3 regions of the Blautia sp. MSK17_66 genome follow, and region 2 is predicted to be linked to each of the others. Evidence: predicted binding sites of a transcription regulator. Region 2 holds the regulator's gene; each other region holds the start of a gene.
The links. Region 2 encodes HrcA, which represses chaperone genes, less so after heat shock. Its sites were predicted from a motif close to TGTTAGCACTCNNNNNNNNNGAGTGCTAACA; they were not measured.
Positions count from the first base shown of each region.

Region 1: a site for HrcA is predicted at 2,451-2,481, ahead of groES (co-chaperone GroES). Genes of this name have one in related genera too.
Region 3: a site for HrcA is predicted at 1,479-1,509, ahead of clpB (ATP-dependent chaperone ClpB). Genes of this name have one in related genera too.

Region 1 is NZ_JAJBNQ010000015.1:42,075-48,707, reverse strand. It holds gene LIR34_RS09430 (DUF6106 family protein) at 1-361, opposite strand, end outside; gene groL (chaperonin GroEL) at 463-2,088, opposite strand; gene groES (co-chaperone GroES) at 2,128-2,412, opposite strand; gene codY (GTP-sensing pleiotropic transcriptional regulator CodY) at 2,732-3,517, opposite strand; gene topA (type I DNA topoisomerase) at 3,681-5,753, opposite strand; gene dprA (DNA-processing protein DprA) at 5,823-6,633, opposite strand, start outside.
Region 2 is NZ_JAJBNQ010000013.1:29,482-36,114, forward strand. It holds gene uvrB (excinuclease ABC subunit UvrB) at 1-990, shown strand, start outside; gene LIR34_RS08330 (pyridoxal phosphate-dependent aminotransferase) at 1,143-2,300, shown strand; gene hrcA (heat-inducible transcriptional repressor HrcA) at 2,531-3,583, shown strand; gene grpE (nucleotide exchange factor GrpE) at 3,613-4,245, shown strand; gene dnaK (molecular chaperone DnaK) at 4,423-6,294, shown strand; gene dnaJ (molecular chaperone DnaJ) at 6,455-6,633, shown strand, end outside.
Region 3 is NZ_JAJBNQ010000008.1:42,033-48,665, forward strand. It holds gene clpB (ATP-dependent chaperone ClpB) at 1-1,384, opposite strand, end outside; gene LIR34_RS05665 (glycoside hydrolase family 31 protein) at 1,607-3,598, opposite strand; gene LIR34_RS05670 (glycoside hydrolase family 13 protein) at 3,613-5,280, opposite strand; partial or broken gene LIR34_RS17945 (carbohydrate ABC transporter permease) at 5,384-5,494, opposite strand; gene LIR34_RS05680 (LacI family DNA-binding transcriptional regulator) at 5,684-6,633, opposite strand, start outside.

The DNA of each region.
Region 1 (6,633 bases), on a different contig from region 2:
AATCCAGGGTTTTCATTTTACTGCTGCTGTTGTAGTAATCCAGACGGTGAGAATCCACTGGCGCCACAAGATCTGCCTCCTTGATGTTCACTGTTATTGCTTTTTTACGTTTGGACTTGGCCATAACCATGTCGATGTCCATTTCACCGTTCACAAAAAGATACTCATATTCAAGATCTGTCCTCGGCACAATGAAATAACATGCGACTCCAAGCACAACCGCTGCCAGAAGAAACACGAAACTGAACATAAGTCCTGCCGCTGCTGCCACTGCAGTCAGTATGATCATTCCATACTTGATCACCGCATCTTTTGTAGTTGGTTCTTTCTTTACCAGAAATTCTGAATATAAATCACTCATCTGCGTCTTTCTCTCCTTATTTGTTTTATGAATCTGTAATTATTCTATCACAAAAAAAGACCAGCGTCTATGACGCTGGTCCGATCTTTAAAAACTTTTGATTACATCATTCCGCCCATTCCTGGTGCGCCTGCCGGCATAGCCGGAGTATCTTCTTTAATTGTTGCTACTACAGATTCTGTAGTAAGCAGAGTAGATGCAACGCTTGTAGCGTTCTGCAGAGCACTTCTTGTAACCTTAACCGGGTCAAGGATACCTGCTCCTACCATATCTACATAGCATTCATTCAGTGCATCAAATCCAACGCCTGGCTCAGATTCTCTTACCTTGTTGATGATAACAGAGCCTTCCAGTCCTGCATTTGCAGAAATATGGAATAATGGAGCCTCCAGTGCTTTAAGGATAACATTTGCACCTGTCTTCTCATCACCTTCCAGAGTTGCAACCAGTTCAGCAACCTTCTTGGAAGCATGGATGTAAGCAGATCCGCCGCCTGCGATGATTCCCTCTTCTACAGCTGCTCTTGTAGCTGCAAGAGCATCCTCCAGACGAAGTTTTGCTTCTTTCATCTCAGTTTCAGTTGCAGCACCAACACGGATAACAGCTACGCCGCCAGCCAGTTTTGCAAGTCTTTCCTGTAATTTTTCTTTGTCAAATTCAGATTTTGTCTCTGCGATCTGTCCACGGATCTGAGCAACACGGTCAGCAATTGCCTTCTTGTCACCAAGTCCGTCAACAATAACTGTATTTTCTTTTGCAACCTTAACAGATTTTGCACGACCAAGCTGTGCCATGGTAGCTTCTTTAAGATCCAGGCCCAGTTCATCGGAAATTACCTGTCCGCCTGTCAGGATAGCGATATCCTGCAGCATTTCTTTTCTTCTGTCACCATATCCCGGAGCTTTGACAGCTACTACCTGGAAAGTTCCTCTTAATTTATTTACGATCAGAGTTGTCAGAGCTTCACCTTCTACATCTTCTGCAATAATAAGAAGTTTTGCACCTGCCTGAACAACCTGCTCCAGTAACGGAAGTACTTCCTGAATATTGCTGATTTTCTTGTCTGTGATCAGGATATACGGATCTTCCAGAACTGCTTCCATTTTTTCCATGTCTGTAGACATATAAGCAGAAATATATCCACGGTCAAACTGCATACCTTCTACCAGATCAAGCTCTGTATGCATTGTCTTGGATTCTTCTACAGTGATAACACCATCGTTGGAAACTTTTTCCATTGCATCTGCAACAAGCTGACCAACTTCTTCATCACTTGCAGAGATTGCTGCTACGTTTGCGATCTGTGCTTTGCCGCTGATTTTCTGGCTCATCTCTTTGATTGCTTCTACAGCTGTATCTGTTGCTTTTCTCATTCCTTTTCTGAGGATGATCGGGTTAGCACCTGCTGCCAGGTTCTTCATTCCCTCATGAACCATTGCCTGTGCAAGAACAGTAGCTGTTGTAGTACCATCACCTGCTACATCATTTGTCTTGGATGCAACTTCTTTGATAAGCTGTGCACCCATGTTTTCAAATCTGTCTTCCAGTTCGATTTCTTTTGCGATTGTAACACCATCGTTTGTGATGAGCGGAGCACCGAAAGATTTGTCAAGTACAACGTTTCTTCCTTTTGGACCGATTGTTACTCTTACTGTATCTGCAAGTTTGTTTACACCAGCTTCAAGTGCAGCTCTTGCTTCTGAACCAAATTTAATTTCTTTTGCCATGATAACTGTCCTCCTGAAATAATGTCAATTAAAAAAATATTATTCAACGATTGCAAGAATATCATTCTGTTTTACGATGATGTATTCTTCGCCGTCAAGCTTTACTTCTGTTCCTGCATATTTGGAATAGATAACCTTATTACCTGTTTCCACTTCCATCTTTACTTCTTTACCATCAACAACTCCGCCAGGTCCTACAGCGATAACTTCTGCCTGCTGTGGTTTTTCCTGTGCCTGACCCGGAAGTACAATACCGGATTTTGTTGTTTCTTCTGCTTCTAACTGTTTTAATACAACTCTGTCACCTAAAGGTACTAATTTCATGATCTATTTTCCTCCTTTATTGTTGCCTTGCTTTCGATTGCTAGCACTCATTTCGTCTGAGTGCTAATCACTGTCCTTATATTATTGAATTACGCTATTTTCTGCAACTCTTTTTACAGTTGTTAATTTTTATATTTTCAAATATTATCTCTTTTTTTCTTATATTTTCTTTAGTTTTCTTATTTTACTGTTTTTCATTAATTTTTTATACAGGTGAATGCACCTATTCTGACACCATTACATCAGAAAAGCTCTTTCCCACTGAATCTTTACTCAGTGACAAAGAGCTTCTCTGACTTTATTTCTGATCAGTTTCTGATCATGATTTCTTATTTCTCTGGGCTTTGATCTCTTCCAGTTCATCAAAGATCACTTCATTGAGAACCTTGATATAGGTTCCTTTCATACCGGAAGAACGGGATTCGATAACACCTGCACTCTCAAACTTACGCAGGGCATTTACAATTACGGATCTGGTGATTCCCACACGGTCTGCGATCTTGCTCGCAACCAGGATTCCTTCTTCTCCATCCAGTTCATCAAAGATATGGATGATTGCCTCCAGTTCTGAGAATGACAGGGTATTAAAGGCTGACTTAACAACCTGCTGCTTACGGTCCTCCTCTGCATTCTCCTCGTGTACTGCACGCATCATCTCCAGTCCTACGACCGTTGTGCCATATTCACTGACAATGATATCCTCAATGTCATATGGCTTATTGTCACGATACATAAAAACAGTTCCCAGACGTTCTCCTGCAATATCAATCGGATTGATGATTCCCTGGCAGCTGCTGTCAACATGTTCAAAACCTAATGTCTGAAGATTTACGTTTTCTTTGGTTGATAAAACTCCCAAAAAACGCTCATTCAACAATTCATCTACATGTCCGCCAACGTTATCTTCAATCAGTTCAGTTATTTCCTTGACGCCCGGACATAAACTGATTCCCAGGACTTTACCCTTCTTGCTCAGCACCAGTATGTTAGAGCTTAATGTCTCCATCAAAACCTGGCAGATATCATTAAACACTACCTTACTGGAACTACTGTTGTGCAGAAGTTTGTTGATTTTTCTTGTTTTATCTAACAACTGAACGCTCATCTTGGCCTCCTTCAATGATTTATTCGATGTGACCATCTTTATAACACAATAGTACACGCTTTATCACGAAAAAGCAAGATATTTTTATATTTTTTTCACTTTTATCTGCATTTTCAGAAAATTCATAACTGTTTCATTTTCACAGTTATCATTTTCTGTGCGCTCAGTCTTCTTCTTTTTCTTTCTGCTCTACATAGCCACAGGTTTCCTGACTGCAGACAAGTTTATTTCCTTTCTCAACCATATAACTTCCGCAGACCGGACATTTCTTATTTGACGGTTTCTGCCAGGACATAAAATCACATTCCGGATTGTCGATGCATCCATAATATTTACGTCCTTTCTGCGTTTTCTTAAGGACAACATCCTTACCGCATTTCGGGCAGGCCACACCAATCTTCTCATAATAAGGCTTGGTATTTCTGCATTCCGGAAATCCCGGGCAAGCAAGAAATCTTCCATGTGGTCCATACTTGATGACCATGTTTCTGCCGCAGACATCACAGATTTCATCCGTAACCTCATCCTGAATATCAACCTTCTCAAGCTCTTTCTCTGCTGCGTCTACATCTTTCTTAAGATCCGGGTAGAAGTTTCTGACAACTGTCTTCCACTGAACAGTTCCTGCCTCCACACAGTCCAGAAGTCCTTCCATCATCGCTGTGAAGCGCACATCTACAATGCTCGGAAAAGCCTGCTTCATAATGTTGTTTACCACTTCTCCAAGTTCTGTAACATAAAGGTTCTTCTGTTCTTTGGAAACATAACGTCGGCTGATGATCGTTGTGATCGTAGGTGCATAAGTACTTGGACGGCCGATTCCCTGTTCTTCCAGTGCCTTTACAAGAGAAGCCTCTGTGTAATGTGCCGGCGGCTGTGTAAAATGCTGTTCCGGCTTCAGTTCTTCCAGAGTAAGTTTCATGCCCTTTTCCAGAGACTGGCTCAGAACATTTCCTTTCTGATTATCTTCCTCCTGTGTATATACAGATAAGAAACCATCAAAGACTACCTTGGAGGCTGCCACCGTAAAGGTATATTCTCCTGCACCGATTTTTACAGAAGTTGTCTCATATTTCGCCGCTGCCATTCTGCTGGCTGTAAAACGCTTCCATATCAGCTGATACAGGCGGAACTGATCTCTGGAAAGAGATTCCTTGATCATAGCCGGCAGTCTGGTAATGTCTGTCGGACGGATTGCCTCGTGTGCATCCTGGATCTTCTGCTCTTTCTTGACAGATTTCTCTGTTTTGGATACATATTCCTCCCCATACTGCTGTCCGATATATTCTCTTGCAGCTTCGTCCGCTTCATGGGAGATTCGTGTAGAATCTGTACGGAGATAAGTGATGATACCTACCGTACCATTTCCCTTAATATCAACACCCTCATATAACTGCTGTGCCAGACGCATAGTCTTCTGTGTAGAGAAATTCAGAGTCTTGGCAGCTTCCTGCTGCAGAGTACTGGTTGTGAACGGAAGCGGTGCATTCTTGATACGCTCTCCCTTTTTGACTTCTGTGATCTCATATTCTGCATTTTCCAGTTTTTCAAGAAGCTCATCCATTTCTTTCTTATTATGGATTGGCATTTTTTTGTCGGTTCCGTAAAATTTAGCCTTGAGCGGTTTCTTCTCCCCTTTGACACGGAATTCTCCGTCCAGACTCCAGTATTCTTCCGGAATAAATGCATTGATCTCATCCTCGCGGTCGCAGATGATCCGAAGTGCTACAGACTGAACACGCCCCGCACTCAAACCTCTCTTGACCTTTGCCCAGAGAAGCGGACTGATGCTGTATCCTACCATTCGATCCAGCATTCTTCTGGCCTGCTGTGCATCTACCAGATTCATATCCAGATCCCGTGGCTGCTTGATAGAATTCTTCACGGCTGTCTTGGTGATCTCATTAAAAGAAATCCTGCGCATTTTGTCCGGATTTTCCTTCAATGCCTGCATCAAATGCCAGGAAATCGCCTCTCCTTCACGGTCAGGGTCCGTTGCAAGATAAATCTTATCTGCTTTCTTTGCAGCCTTACGAAGTGAAGCAAGGAGTTCTCCTTTCCCACGGATCGTAATATATTTAGGTTCAAAATCATTTTCCACATCGATTCCGAACTGACTTTTCGGGAAATCCCTCACATGTCCGTTTGATGCCTGTACATCATAATTACTTCCAAGAAATTTTTTAATAGTTTTTACTTTTGCAGGTGACTCTACTATCACCAGATATTTCGCCATGCTACCTCTCCTACTTTTGCTAAACTCTCCGGGATCTGTTGCTTCAAGAGTCGACGTCTTATGTCGGTTTTAAGTCTCTTTTATATAATAATGTCTGCCGATCTCCCGGATCAGACCTGACAGCTTTAACTCCAGCAAAAGGCTTCCGATCTGCCTCGGCGGAAGGCCTGTTTTCTGAATTAAAAAATCCGTAGATTTTGGTCGTAAATCGAGACAACTATACACCAATTTCAAATCGCTTGCAAGTCCTAAGTCATTTTTTGAGTCGGATTTTACCTTATTTTCATAATTCATCCCCAGTTCTCTGAGAAGAATTTCCGGACTGTACGCGATTCCTGCCCCATCATATATCAGTTTGTGGCATCCTATACTCAGTTCCTCATTTACAGGTCCCGGAATCGCATAAACTGTTTTTCCCTGATCCAATGCCCACTGTGCTGTGATAAGCGAACCACTTTTTTCTCTTGCCTCTACGATGAGCACCATATCCGCAAGTCCACTTATGATCCGGTTCCTTGCCGGAAAAAAATAATTTCTTGCTCTCATACCCGGAGGCTGTTCACTTATGATTCCTCCTCCTTCCCTCAGGATACGTTCATACAGGGCTTTATTTCCCGCCGGATAACAGATATCCACGCCACCTGCAAGAACTGCGTAGGTTGCTGTTCCTCCCTCCAGTGCTCCCTTGTGTGCTTCTGCATCAATCCCGTAGGCCATGCCGCTGATGATCTGCACTCCTGCGCTGCTGAGGACCTTTGCATATCGAAATGCCTGGATTCTTCCGTATGTGCTGCACGCCCGTGCTCCAACGATTGCTATACTTGGTTTTTTCCTGTCGGGCAGTCTTCCTTTTACAAAAAGTATTTCCGGCATTTTGGGG
Region 2 (6,633 bases):
CTTATTATAGATGAGTCCCATAAGACCGTTTCGCAGGTCGGAGGAATGTATGCCGGTGATCAGAGCCGCAAGCAGACACTGGTGGATTATGGCTTCCGTCTGCCTTCGGCAAAGGATAACCGTCCGCTGAGTTTTGATGAATTTGAAAATAAACTGGATCAGGTTCTGTTTGTCTCGGCAACACCGGGACAGTATGAAGCGGAGCATGAGCTTCTGCGTGCAGAGCAGATCATCCGTCCGACAGGTCTTCTCGATCCGAAGGTCGAGGTTCGCCCGATCGAGGGTCAGATTGATGATCTGATCAGTGAGGTAAACAAAGAAACGGACAGGGGACACAAGATTCTGATCACGACTCTTACGAAACGAATGGCGGAGGATCTGACAGAATACATGAAGGATGTGGGAATCCGGGTCAGATATCTGCATTCGGATATTGATACACTGGAGCGGGCAGAAATTATCCGTGATATGCGTCTGGATGTGTTTGATGTGCTGGTTGGAATCAATCTTTTGCGAGAGGGTCTGGATATTCCGGAGATCACGCTGGTTGCCATCCTTGATGCGGATAAGGAGGGATTTCTCCGTTCAGAGGTTTCGCTGATCCAGACGATCGGACGGGCAGCCCGAAACAGCGAAGGCCATGTTATCATGTATGCCGATGTGATGACGGATTCCATGAGAAATGCGATTCAGGAAACAGAACGAAGAAGAAGTATTCAGGAAGCATACAACAAAGAACATGGAATCACACCTACTACGATCAGAAAGGCAGTCCGTGACCTGATCACGGTTTCTAAAGCGGTTGCTGAGACAGAGGATAAGCTGAAAAAGGATCCGGAGTCCATGAACCGTAAGGAACTCATGAAGCTGATCACGAAGGTTGAGAAACAGATGCGTGAGGCGGCGGCGAACCTGAACTTTGAACAGGCAGCAGAGCTCAGAGACAAGATGATCGAACTGAAGAAAAATCTGGAAGAACTGGAAGCGTAAGGAGAATCCGGCATCTTGATATATATATAACAAGATCCTAAAGTCCGGCATCGCAGAACAGTGATGTAACTGCAAAATATTTACACTTTACTCTTGTACAGTAATGGAGAGAGTGATAAAATAAAACCATTATGTAGAAAGAGGGAGTCGATATGCAGTTTTCCAAAAGATTAGACAGATTTGGAGAGGAAATCTTTGCGGCCCTGAACAACAGACGGATGGAGCTGGAGCAGCAGGGTATGAAAATTTATAATATGAGTGTGGGAACACCGGATTTTAAGACGCCGGAACACATCAAGAAGGCCCTGGCAGAAGCTGCCATGGATGATAACAACTGGAAATACAGCCTCAGAGACCTTCCGGAGCTTCTGGAAGCAGTCTGTGAGTATTATAAGAAACGATTTGATGTTGAGCTGACACCGGATATGGTCATGACCGTTTACGGAAGCCAGGAAGGCATGGGACATCTGGGAATGGCACTCTGTGATGAAGGGGATGTCGTTCTTCTTCCGGATCCGTGTTATCCGGTATTTGCAGCGGGAAGCCTGATGGCAGGAGCAATACCATACTATTATCCACTGGTGGCAGAGCATGATTTTCTTCCATATGTAAAGGATATCCCGGAAGAAGTTGCAAAAAAGGCCAAATATATGGTAGTTTCTCTTCCGTCCAACCCGGTAGGAAGTATCGCCACGCCGGGACTTTATGAAGAAATCGTGGCATTTGCCAGAAAGTATGACATTCTGATCATCCATGACAATGCCTACAGCGATATTATCTTTGATGGGGCGCATGGGGGAAGTTTTCTGGCAACAGAAGGTGCGAAGGAAATCGGAGTGGAGTTCTTCAGTCTTTCCAAGTCCTTCAATGTGACCGGAGCAAGGATCAGTTTTTTGGTGGGCCGTCCGGATGTGATTGCCGCACTTCGTAAACTTAGAAGCCAGATTGATTTTGGAATGTTCCTTCCTATTCAGAAAGCCGCGATCGCTGCACTGAAAGGACCGCTCGAGAGCGTCAGGGAGCAGTGCCAGATGTATCAGGAGAGAAGAGATGCCCTCTGCAATGGACTCAGAGAGATCGGATGGGAACTCCCGAATGGCAAGGGAACGATGTTTGTCTGGGCCAAAATCCCGAAAGGACGGACGGACAGTATGGCGTTCTGCATGGAACTGATGGAAAAAGCCGGTGTGATCGTGACACCGGGAGCAAGTTTTGGACCTCATGGAGAGGGCTATGTACGTTTCGCTCTGGTGCTTCCGCCGGAGAAGATCAGAGAAGTGGTAGAGTCCATCCGCAGAAGCGGCCTGTAATTGTACAGAACAGAACAAAAATTAAAAATCACAGGAAAGATATCAGATGGGGAAGGTCGAGAAATGTCAGATTTCCTTAATCTGTGTCTGAACTGTGATTTTTGTGTTTTTTTCAAAAAATTCGTAATTATCTGTTGACAAATAATTACGACAGTGCTATCTTAACACTATAGATGTTAGCACTCCTTAATGATGAGTGCTAACAGACTAAACGGAAAGGAGCTGGGAACATGGATGAACAACTGACAGATCGTAAGAAACGAATTCTCAAGGCGATCATCAGAACATACATGGAGACAGGCGAACCGGTAGGATCCAGGACGATTTCCAAGGATAAGGATCTGAATGTCAGCTCAGCAACAATCCGGAATGAGATGTCTGATCTGACAGAGATGGGATATATTGTTCAGCCACATACATCGGCAGGAAGAATACCTTCCGATAAGGGCTACAGGCTTTATGTGGATGAGCTGATGCGCGAGAAGGAGGATGAGATCGAGGAACTCCGTAATCTGATGATTGAGAAGACTGACAAGATGGATAAGGTGCTTAAGAAAGTAGCACGTGTTCTTGCTTCCAACACCAATTACGCGACGATGATTTCCGTTCCTCAGTACAGCGGAAGCAAGCTGAAATTTATTCAGTTATCCCGTGTCAATGAATTGCAGCTGGTAGCAGTTGTTGTATGCGAAGGCAATGTCATCCGAAATCAGATCATCGATCTGGATGAAGAGATGGACGATGAGACGATCCTGAAGCTGAACCTGCTTCTGAATACCAATCTGAACGGACTGCCGATCCAGGATATCAACCTTGGCATGATCGCCAGATTGAAAGAACAGGCAGGCATTCACAGCGGACTGGTGGCAAGAGTGCTGGATGCAGTTGCAGCTACGATTCATGTTGATGAAGACGATATGGAAATCTATACGTCAGGAGCCACGAACTTCTTTAAGTATCCGGAGTTATCCGATACGACGAAGGCGACCGGCCTGATCTCCACATTTGAAGAGAAACAACAGCTGGTGGATCTAGTCAAGGAGCGTATGGCAGATGACAGTACCGGAGTTCAGGTGTATATCGGAGATGAACTTCCGATCTCGACTATGAAGGACTGCAGTGTTGTGACTGCAACCTATGAGCTGGGCGAAGGAATGCATGGAACGATCGGTATTGTAGGTCCGAAACGAATGGATTATGAGAATGTGGTAAACAGTCTGAAGACCCTCAAGGTAGAACTTGATCAGGTTTTCACCAAAAATAAAAGCAATGAAGACGGCTAGAAGCCAGAGCAGAAAGGCGGTAAAAAAAAGTGTCAGAAGTAAATAAAAATGCGGCAAATGAGCAGGAAGAAACAGAGAAGGATATTCCGGAAACAGAAACTGTGAACGAGCCGACAGAAGAATCGCCGGAAGCAACGGCAGGACAGGACGCACAGGCGGAGGAAACTGCCCAGGCAGATGACGATAAAGAAACAAAATCCAAAACATCTTTCTTCGGCAAGAAGAAAAAGGACAATAAATTAGAGCAGCAGGTTGAAGAACTGACAGACAGACTGAAGCGAAGCATGGCTGAGTTTGACAACTTCCGTAAACGTACAGAGAAGGAGAAATCCAGTATGTATGTGATCGGTGCGAAGGACATCATCGAGAAGATGCTTCCGGTTGTGGATAACTTCGAAAGAGGTCTTGCACAGGCTCCGGAAGGTGATCCGTTTGCAGATGGCATGCAGAAGATCTACAAACAGCTTATCACTACGATGGAAGGCATGGGAGTAGAACCGATCGAAGCTGTCGGCAAGGAATTCAACCCGGATTTCCATAATGCAGTGATGCATGTGGAGGATGAATCTGTTGGCGAGAACATCATTGTAGAGGAACTCCAGAAGGGTTACACCTACAAGGGATTCGTAGTTCGCCACAGCATGGTCAAAGTCGCAAACTGATCGTGCCCAAAGAAAAAGGAAGCGGCTGCGAAGCAGACATTTACTTTTTCTGGCACGATCCTGACAGAATCGTAAGTGCGCAGCACGAAAGATGCGTTGAGCATCTTGATTCTGGAAGGAAAAATTGAAATATTTAATAGTCTTAAATCTTAGAATAAATTCAGGAGGAATATTATCATGGGAAAAATCATTGGTATTGACTTAGGTACAACAAACAGTTGTGTAGCCGTAATGGAAGGTGGACAGCCGACCGTTATCGCTAATACAGAAGGCGCAAGAACTACACCGTCTGTAGTTGCTTTCACAAAAACAGGAGAACGTCTCGTTGGTGAGCCTGCAAAACGTCAGGCAGTAACAAACGCAGACAGAACAATTTCCTCCATCAAGAGAGAGATGGGTACAGATTATCGTGTAACAATCGATGATAAGAAATACTCTCCGCAGGAAATCTCCGCAATGATTCTTCAGAAACTGAAAAAAGACGCAGAAGGATATCTTGGAGAGAGCGTAACAGAGGCTGTTATCACAGTTCCGGCTTACTTCAACGATGCTCAGCGTCAGGCAACCAAGGATGCCGGTAAGATCGCAGGTCTTGATGTAAAACGTATCATTAACGAGCCTACAGCAGCAGCTCTTGCTTATGGTCTTGACAACGAGAAAGAGCAGAAGATCATGGTTTACGACTTAGGTGGTGGTACCTTCGACGTATCTGTTATCGAGATCGGTGATGGAGTTATCGAGGTTCTTTCCACAGCAGGTAACAACCGTCTTGGTGGTGATGACTTTGACCAGAAGGTTACAGATTGGATGATCGAAGAATTCAAGAAAGCTGAGGGCGTAGACTTAAGCGCAGACAAGATGGCTCTTCAGAGACTGAAAGAAGCAGCAGAGAAAGCCAAAAAAGAACTTTCTTCCGCAACAACAACAAACATCAACCTTCCGTTCATCACTGCAACAGCAGAGGGACCGAAGCATTTCGATATGAACCTTACAAGAGCTAAATTTGATGAGCTGACACATGACCTGGTAGAAAAAACAGCTGAGCCGGTTCGCCGTGCACTGTCTGACGCAGGTATCACAGCTTCCGAACTTGGCCAGGTACTTCTGGTAGGTGGATCCACACGTATCCCAGCTGTACAGGATAAGGTAAAACAGCTGACAGGCAAAGAGCCAAGCAAATCTCTGAACCCGGATGAATGTGTTGCACTTGGTGCTTCCGTACAGGGTGGTAAACTTGCAGGTGATGCAGGTGCCGGTGATATCCTTCTTCTGGATGTTACTCCGCTGTCACTGTCCATCGAGACAATGGGTGGTATCGCAACTCGTCTGATCGAGAGAAATACAACAATCCCGACCAAGAAGAGCCAGATCTTCTCTACAGCAGCAGATAACCAGACAGCAGTAGATATCAACGTAGTACAGGGTGAGCGTCAGTTCGCAAAAGACAACAAATCTCTCGGACAGTTCCGTCTGGATGGAATCCCGCCAGCACGTCGTGGTGTTCCGCAGATTGAGGTTACATTTGATATTGATGCCAACGGTATTGTAAATGTTTCTGCAAAAGACCTTGGAACAGGTAAAGAGCAGCACATCACAATCACAGCTGGTTCCAACATGTCTGACTCCGAGATCGACAAGGCAGTCAAAGAAGCTGCTGAGTTTGAAGCTCAGGATAAGAAACGTAAAGAGGGAATCGATACAAGAAACAATGCAGACTCCATGGTATTCCAGGTTGAGAATGCACTCAAAGAAGCAGGCGACAAGATCGATGCTAACGACAAAGCAGCTGTTGAGACAGACTTGAATGCACTGAAGGATCTCCTTGCTCAGACTGCAAACGCAGAACTGACAGATGCTCAGATCGCAGACATCAAAGCAGCTCAGGAAAAAATGATGGAAAGTGCTCAGAAACTTTTCGCTAAAATGTATGAGCAGACACAGCAGGCAGGCGGCCAGGCTGGCCCGAACCCGGGAGCAGGTGCAGCTCAGGGTGGAAATGAAGCAGGCTACAATGATGATGTTGTGGACGCTGACTACAAAGAGGTCTAAAAGTTACTGAGAAACAGATTAAATAATCATAAAGCCTCCGGTGCAGATGTCAGGTCTGCACGGGAGGCATCTTGGATATAAGAACTAAAGTAACTATTCAGAAGGTAGAGGATACTGAACAGTTAAGAACTAAAACTAAAGCATATAGGAAAGAGAAAAGATGGCTGATAAAAGAGATTACTATGAGGTCCTGGGTGTCAGCAAGACTGCCAGTGATTCAGAACTGAAGAGCGCGTACCGAAAATTAGCCAAAAAATATCATCCGGACGTAAACCCGGGAGATAAAGAAGCAGAGGCAAAGTTTAAAGAAGCTACAGAAGCATACAGTGTCTTAAGTGA
Region 3 (6,633 bases), on a different contig from region 2:
CCCACTGTGCCTTCTGAGTATTAAAGGTATCACGCATCTCTGCAAGCTCTTTCTGCAGATCTGCAAGACGCTCCTTGCTCAGATTGTCTGTTTCTTTCTTAAGGGCAGATTCCTCGATCTCAAGCTGCATGATCTTACGTCTCTGCTCATCCAGTTCGGTCGGCATGGAATCCAGTTCGGTCTTGATCAGGGCACAGGCCTCATCTACCAGGTCGATTGCCTTATCTGGCAGGAACCTGTCTGTGATATATCTGTGTGAAAGTGTAGCTGCTGCCACCAGTGCGCTGTCTGTAATCTTGACACCATGGAAGACTTCATATCTTTCCTTCAGTCCACGAAGGATGGAAATGGTATCTTCTACGGTCGGCTCATCGACCATAACCGGCTGGAAACGACGTGCCAGTGCGGCATCTTTCTCGATGTACTGACGGTACTCGTCCAGTGTGGTGGCACCAATACAATGCAGTTCACCTCTGGCAAGCATAGGTTTCAGCATATTACCTGCATCCATCGCACCGTCTGTCTTACCGGCTCCGACGATCAGGTGAAGTTCATCGATGAAGAGGATGATCTCGCCCTCACTTTTCTTCACTTCTTCGAGGACTGCTTTGAGACGTTCCTCAAATTCACCACGATACTTGGCACCTGCAACCAGTGCTCCCATATCCAACGCAAAAATTTTCTTATTCTTAAGGCCTTCCGGAACATCGCCGGCAACGATTCGCTGTGCCAGTCCTTCGATGGCTGCTGTCTTACCGACACCAGGCTCACCGATCAGCACCGGGTTATTCTTGGTCTTACGGGAAAGAATACGGATGATATTGCGAATTTCTGCATCACGTCCGATGACCGGATCCAGTTTCTGGTTTCTCGCCTTCTCGACAAGATCCTCACCATATTTGTTCAAAGTATCATAGGTTGCTTCCGGGTTATCACTGACAACTCTCTGGTTGCCTCTCACGGTAGAAAGTGCCTGGAGAAATCTTTCTCTGGTGATACCGAATTCATTAAAGATCTTCTTCATACTCGGACTCGGCTGTGTCAGAAGAGACAGAAACAGATGCTCAACAGAAACATATTCATCTCCCATTGCCTTCGCTTCGTTCTCTGCATTTACAAGAGATTTGTTCAGATACTGTCCAAATCTCAGATCACCGCCGGATACTTTTACCTTGGCATCCAAGGCTTTCTTTACTACGTTGATAAAATATTCTTTATTGATATCCATCTTCTCAATCAGTTTGAGAATCAGGCTGTCCTCCTGTGTTAACAGTGCATACAAAAGATGCTCCTGCTCTACTTCCTGATTGCCATACTCATAAGCAACCTTCTCAAGATCCTGAACAGCCTGTACAGATTTCTGAGTAAATTTACTGATATTCATAGGCTCTCCTCCTCTATATCGTAGGAAAAGGATACCGAAATTTCTTTCCGTACCCTTTGGGTTATCTTTGTTATGCTTGTACTATAACACACATTGTTAGCACTGTAAAGAGGTGAGTGCTAATTATTTGTGAACATTTTGTGAACACAAAAACAGAGCCGACAATCCCTAACAGACTGTCAGCCCTGCTTTCATCTACGCATATTCACATTAACTATTACCTTATTTCGTCAGAATCCTGTAATTCTCTTCCTTGTCATAATCCTTATGGATTCCGTCATCTTCATACAGAGTATAGCTGCTGCCTTCGTATCCAAGCATCTTAAGGTGCTCTGTATCAATATCCTTCACGCACTCTGCCACTTCTGCGATTGGGATGCATTTGCCGCTTCGGATGAAGAGCGGTACTTCGTTGAGTGCCACGTCTACATAGTGAACTCCTTTTGCGAGGATTTCTTCGGAAATGGTTCCGTCTGGCAGGAACTTGATGAATTTCATTTCTTCCGGCAGGTAAACGTAGCGTCCTCTTGCATTCTGCTCGTAGACCGGTGCGATCATGATCTCGTTTCCGAGGATGAGCTGGTCTTCTACGCGAATCGCCATCTTGTCATCCGGATAAACGAAGCCGAGCGGTTTGAAGTACATGTCATCGTTCAGTGCAGCTTTCATGTACTCGCTGTACAGATACGGTACGAGACGGTATCTGGTATTAATGACATTTCGGAAATCCTCGATGTTTTCGAACTGGTAGCATTCCTGCTCTCTGGTTCCTTCTGCCGCATGATTACGCATTAACGGGGTGAATACACCCAAAGCAAGGAAACGGAGCACCAGATCTCTGGTTGTATCTGCGCCAAATCCGCCAAGGTCGGCACCTGTGTACATGAATCCACACATATTCAGAGATGGCATCATCTTCAGATTAAGAAGGATGTGTGACCACCAGGATTTATTGTCACCGGTCCAGATTCCACCGTAACGGTGCATTCCGATATAGGAAGATCTGGAGAACATCAGGAAACGTTTTTCCGGATCAATACGCTCAAAGGCTTCCCCTGCTGCTCTTGTCATGTTGTAGCCAAAAAGGTTATGCACTTTGTCGTGACGGATTTTTTTGCCATCCACATTGTGGTAAAATCTTCTGTAATCCTCCGGATTGTTTGCAATGCCCTTCATCTTTGCCTGCATATCCCACGGATGGACCCTGCCTTCTGTGTCTTTTGCAAACTCTCCGGCAAGTTCTTTTGCTTCTTTAAGTCCTTCAGAGGAATAAAAGATTGCCGGCTCGTTCATATCGTTCCAGAAGCCTTCAATTCCCTGTTCAATAAGGAAACGATATTTGTCTCCGAACCACTTTCTGGCATCCTTATTCAGCATATCCGGGAAGTGGGTATCTCCCGGCCACACGGCTGCAACGAAATCACTTCCGTCCTCTCTCTTGCAGAAATAGTTGTTTCTGACGCCTTCCTCGTAAACATCGTATCCCGGTTCGACCTTGACTCCGGCATCGATGATTGGAATCAGACGAAGATCCTGGTCCTTCATTTCCTGTACAAATTCCGGAAAATCCGGGAAGTTTTCTTCGCTCAGTGTGAAATCCTTAAAAGACTGCATATAATCAATATCCATATAGATCATATCGATCGGGATGTGATTCTCGCGATATCCTTTTGCAACAGTGCGGAAATCTTCCTTTGTGGTGTAACCCCAGCGGCTCTGTCCGAAACCAAAAGCAAACTTCGGCGGGATGTAGCTGCGCCCGATCACATGACGGAACTGTTTTACGATATCATAAGCATTTTCGCCCTCGATCACGTAAATATCCAGATCTGCATTTTCGCAGGATACTTTAAGGGTATCCATTCTGGTATATCCGATGTCAAAGGTCAGTTTTGACGGATAGTCAAAAAATAATCCAAACGTCGTCTTGCCGCTCACGATAATGAAGTTGTGAGCTCCGTACAGAGAACGCTTGTCCTCTGTATGCTCCGGATCATCTGTGCAGTTGCTGATGTAGCAGTAGCCTCTTTTGTTGATTCCGCGGTTGGATTCACCCAGGCCATAGACGATATCATCTTCGTCCATGATATAAGTAAAAGCAAATCCCTCTTCCTGACTGATTTCTCCATATGGAAAAACGCCCTCAGTTGTTTCAATTTTTTCGGTCAGTGCCTCCGTGTCAAACGGAGTTCCATATCTGTATTTTCTGATCATCTCTGTGTTACCTCTTATTTATATAATACAAATGCCTCATATGGTTTCAAAACAATTTTACCTTCAAATACAGTTCTGTCAAGATTTGTGATCAGGCATTCTGCACCTTTGAATTCTTCCGGAATCTCCATCTCTGCATTTCTTTCACTGAAATTGCAGACTGTCAGAAGTTTTTCCTGATCCAGTTTTCTTGTGTAAACAAAAATCTGCTCGTCGTCACGGTAGAGCGGTTCAAACTCACCATAAACGATGATGTCTTTTTCTTTACGCAGGCTGATCAGTTTCTGATAGTAATGGAAAATAGAGTTCGGATCTTTGAGCTGCTGCACCGCATTGATCTCTTTATAGTTCGGGTTCACTTTGATCCAGGACTCGCCATCTGTAAATCCGGCCTGTTCTGAATCATCCCACTGCATCGGGGTTCTCGCATTGTCACGGCTTCTCAGCATCAGACATTTCATCATGTATTCCGGAGTCATAAGTCCTGATTCCGTAAGTTCTGTAAAGAAATTGATACTCTCAATATCACGATAGTCTTCCAGTTTATCGAAGTAGACATTTGTCATACCAAGCTCTTCACCCTGATATACGTACGGCGTTCCCTGCATCATATGAAGACAGGTTGCCAGCATTTTTGCGGAAGTCTCTCTGTATGCCGGATTGTCATTTCCAAATCGGCTGACACTTCTCGGCTGATCATGATTTCCAAGAAACAGGCTGTTCCATGCTTTGCCCTGAAGTTCTTCCTGCCATTTGATCATGATGCGCTTGAACTCTTTGAAATCATATTTCTCAGTTGTCCACTTTCCGTAATCACCGCTTCCATTATCCACATGCTCAAACTGAAATACCATATTCAGTTCTTTTCCGGCTTCTCCCGCATATTTCTGTGCCTCTTCGATAGTAACTCCTGAAGTTTCACCAACTGTCATGATATCATATCTGGAAAGTACTTCTCTGTTCATTTCCTGAAGAAATTCATGAACCCTCGGACCATGTACGCAATATGGTCCAAAATCGCCATAGAGGCTATTGTTCATTTCTCCGTCCGGAAATGCCTGATCTTTGGAAATCATACTGATAACATCCATACGGAAGCCATCGATTCCTTTTTCACACCAGAATGTCATCATATCATAAACTTCCTGACGTACTTTCTCGTTTTCCCAGTTGAGATCCGGCTGTTTCTTTGAGAACAGATGCAGGTAATACATCTGGGTCTGCGCATCATATTCCCATGCAGAACCGCCAAATGCACCGCCCCAGTTGTTTGGTTCTTTTCCATTGACAGGATCTTTCCAGATATAATAATCACGGTACGGATTGTCTTTGGACTTGCGGCTCTCAATGAACCAGTTGTGTTCATCAGAAGTGTGGTTGACTACGAGATCCATCAGGATCTTGATGCCACGTTTATGTGCCTCGGCAAGCAGTTCTTCGTAATCCTCCATTGTTCCGTAGTCTTTATAAATCTTCTGATAATCTGAAATATCGTAACCATTGTCATCCTGTGGAGACTCAAGCATAGGAGAAATCCACAGCACATTTACGCCAAGTTCTTTCAGATAATCAAGTTTCTGTATGATTCCTCTGATATCTCCAATGCCATCTCCATTGCTGTCATTAAAACTTTTCGGATATATTTGATATACGACGCTTTCTTTCCACCATTTTTTCTCCATGCTATTTGAGCCTCCTGTTTCTTATGATTTTATTCACCAATATTTTAGAATTACTTCGCTGTGGCACAAATCCTGTAACTCTGAACATTTACTCCTTACATCATCATTTGACTGCTCCGGCAACAACACCGTTCATGATCCATTTCTGACAGAAAAGATATACAAGCAGTATAGGAATAAATACCAGCAGGTAAGACGCGAACGCCATGTTGAAACACTACCCTGGACACGTCTGTCCTGTTCCCTTTTGGTGACTTTATCATAACTCCAGTATCACTGGAAAATCAACAGGTTTCTCGAGAAACTTAAATTTTATCCAAAGTTTACGAGGCGTTTTTATGCATTTTACACAAAGCTTTCCTCTTTACTTTCCATCTATGAGTGCAAAAAAAGAACGATCCTGTCATTCCCTGACAGAATCCCTCTTTACCAGATAAACCGGACTTTTTATATTTAATTCTTCCAGCCTTTCTCCCTTGATCAGTTTCATCAGACATTTCAACGCCACATGTGCTTTTTGCCGGACATCCTGATGAACTGTCGTCAGTTTCGGACGAACCATACTCGCATATATACTGTCATCGTAACCTGTAATGGATATCTGATCCGGAATCCTGATTCCTTTGTCAAAAAAGAAATTCATCGCCTCAATTGCACCATAATCTGAAGAAAAAGCCAGTGCTCCGGCTTCAAGAAATCGCGGAAGAAATTCCCCGTATTTCCTGAGACGTAAATGTTTCTCACCCGGAACAACTATATATCGGGAACGACTGCAGAATTTTCCCCTCTTTTCCATCGCCTGTTTGAATCCCATCCATCGATAGTAGTCACTGTCCTGCTCTGTCTCCGCAACAAACAGAGCCTTCTTATATCCGCAGGAATAGAGATATTCTCCTATCTGATATCCTCCCGAGTAATCATCTACACCGACATTCGGGAAGGTATAGGCACCTTCGGGGTAAGTATCGATCAGAATCATCTTTTTATTCAGCTTCCGGGAAAGCCTGCGGTACTGTTCTTCATTATATCCAAGGATGATCAGCCCCTCGACATTCCATTTTGAAGCAATGTCCACTACGTTCTGGATATTTTCGCCGCCGATGAGCATAACGTAATAGCCCTTTTCTTCAGTTTCCATCTGAATGGTTCCAACGAGTTCGCCCACAAACGGATCCTGAAGGGACTGTATGCCATGTGCATAATGAAATCCAAGTACTACACCTATGATTCTGGAGCCATGACCGGAAAGCATCACGGAACCCATATGAGGAACATAGTTCTGTTCTTTAAGGATTGCCGTGATTTTATCAATCGTTTCCTGGGAAACTCTCTTGGTATTGCCGTTTATCACAT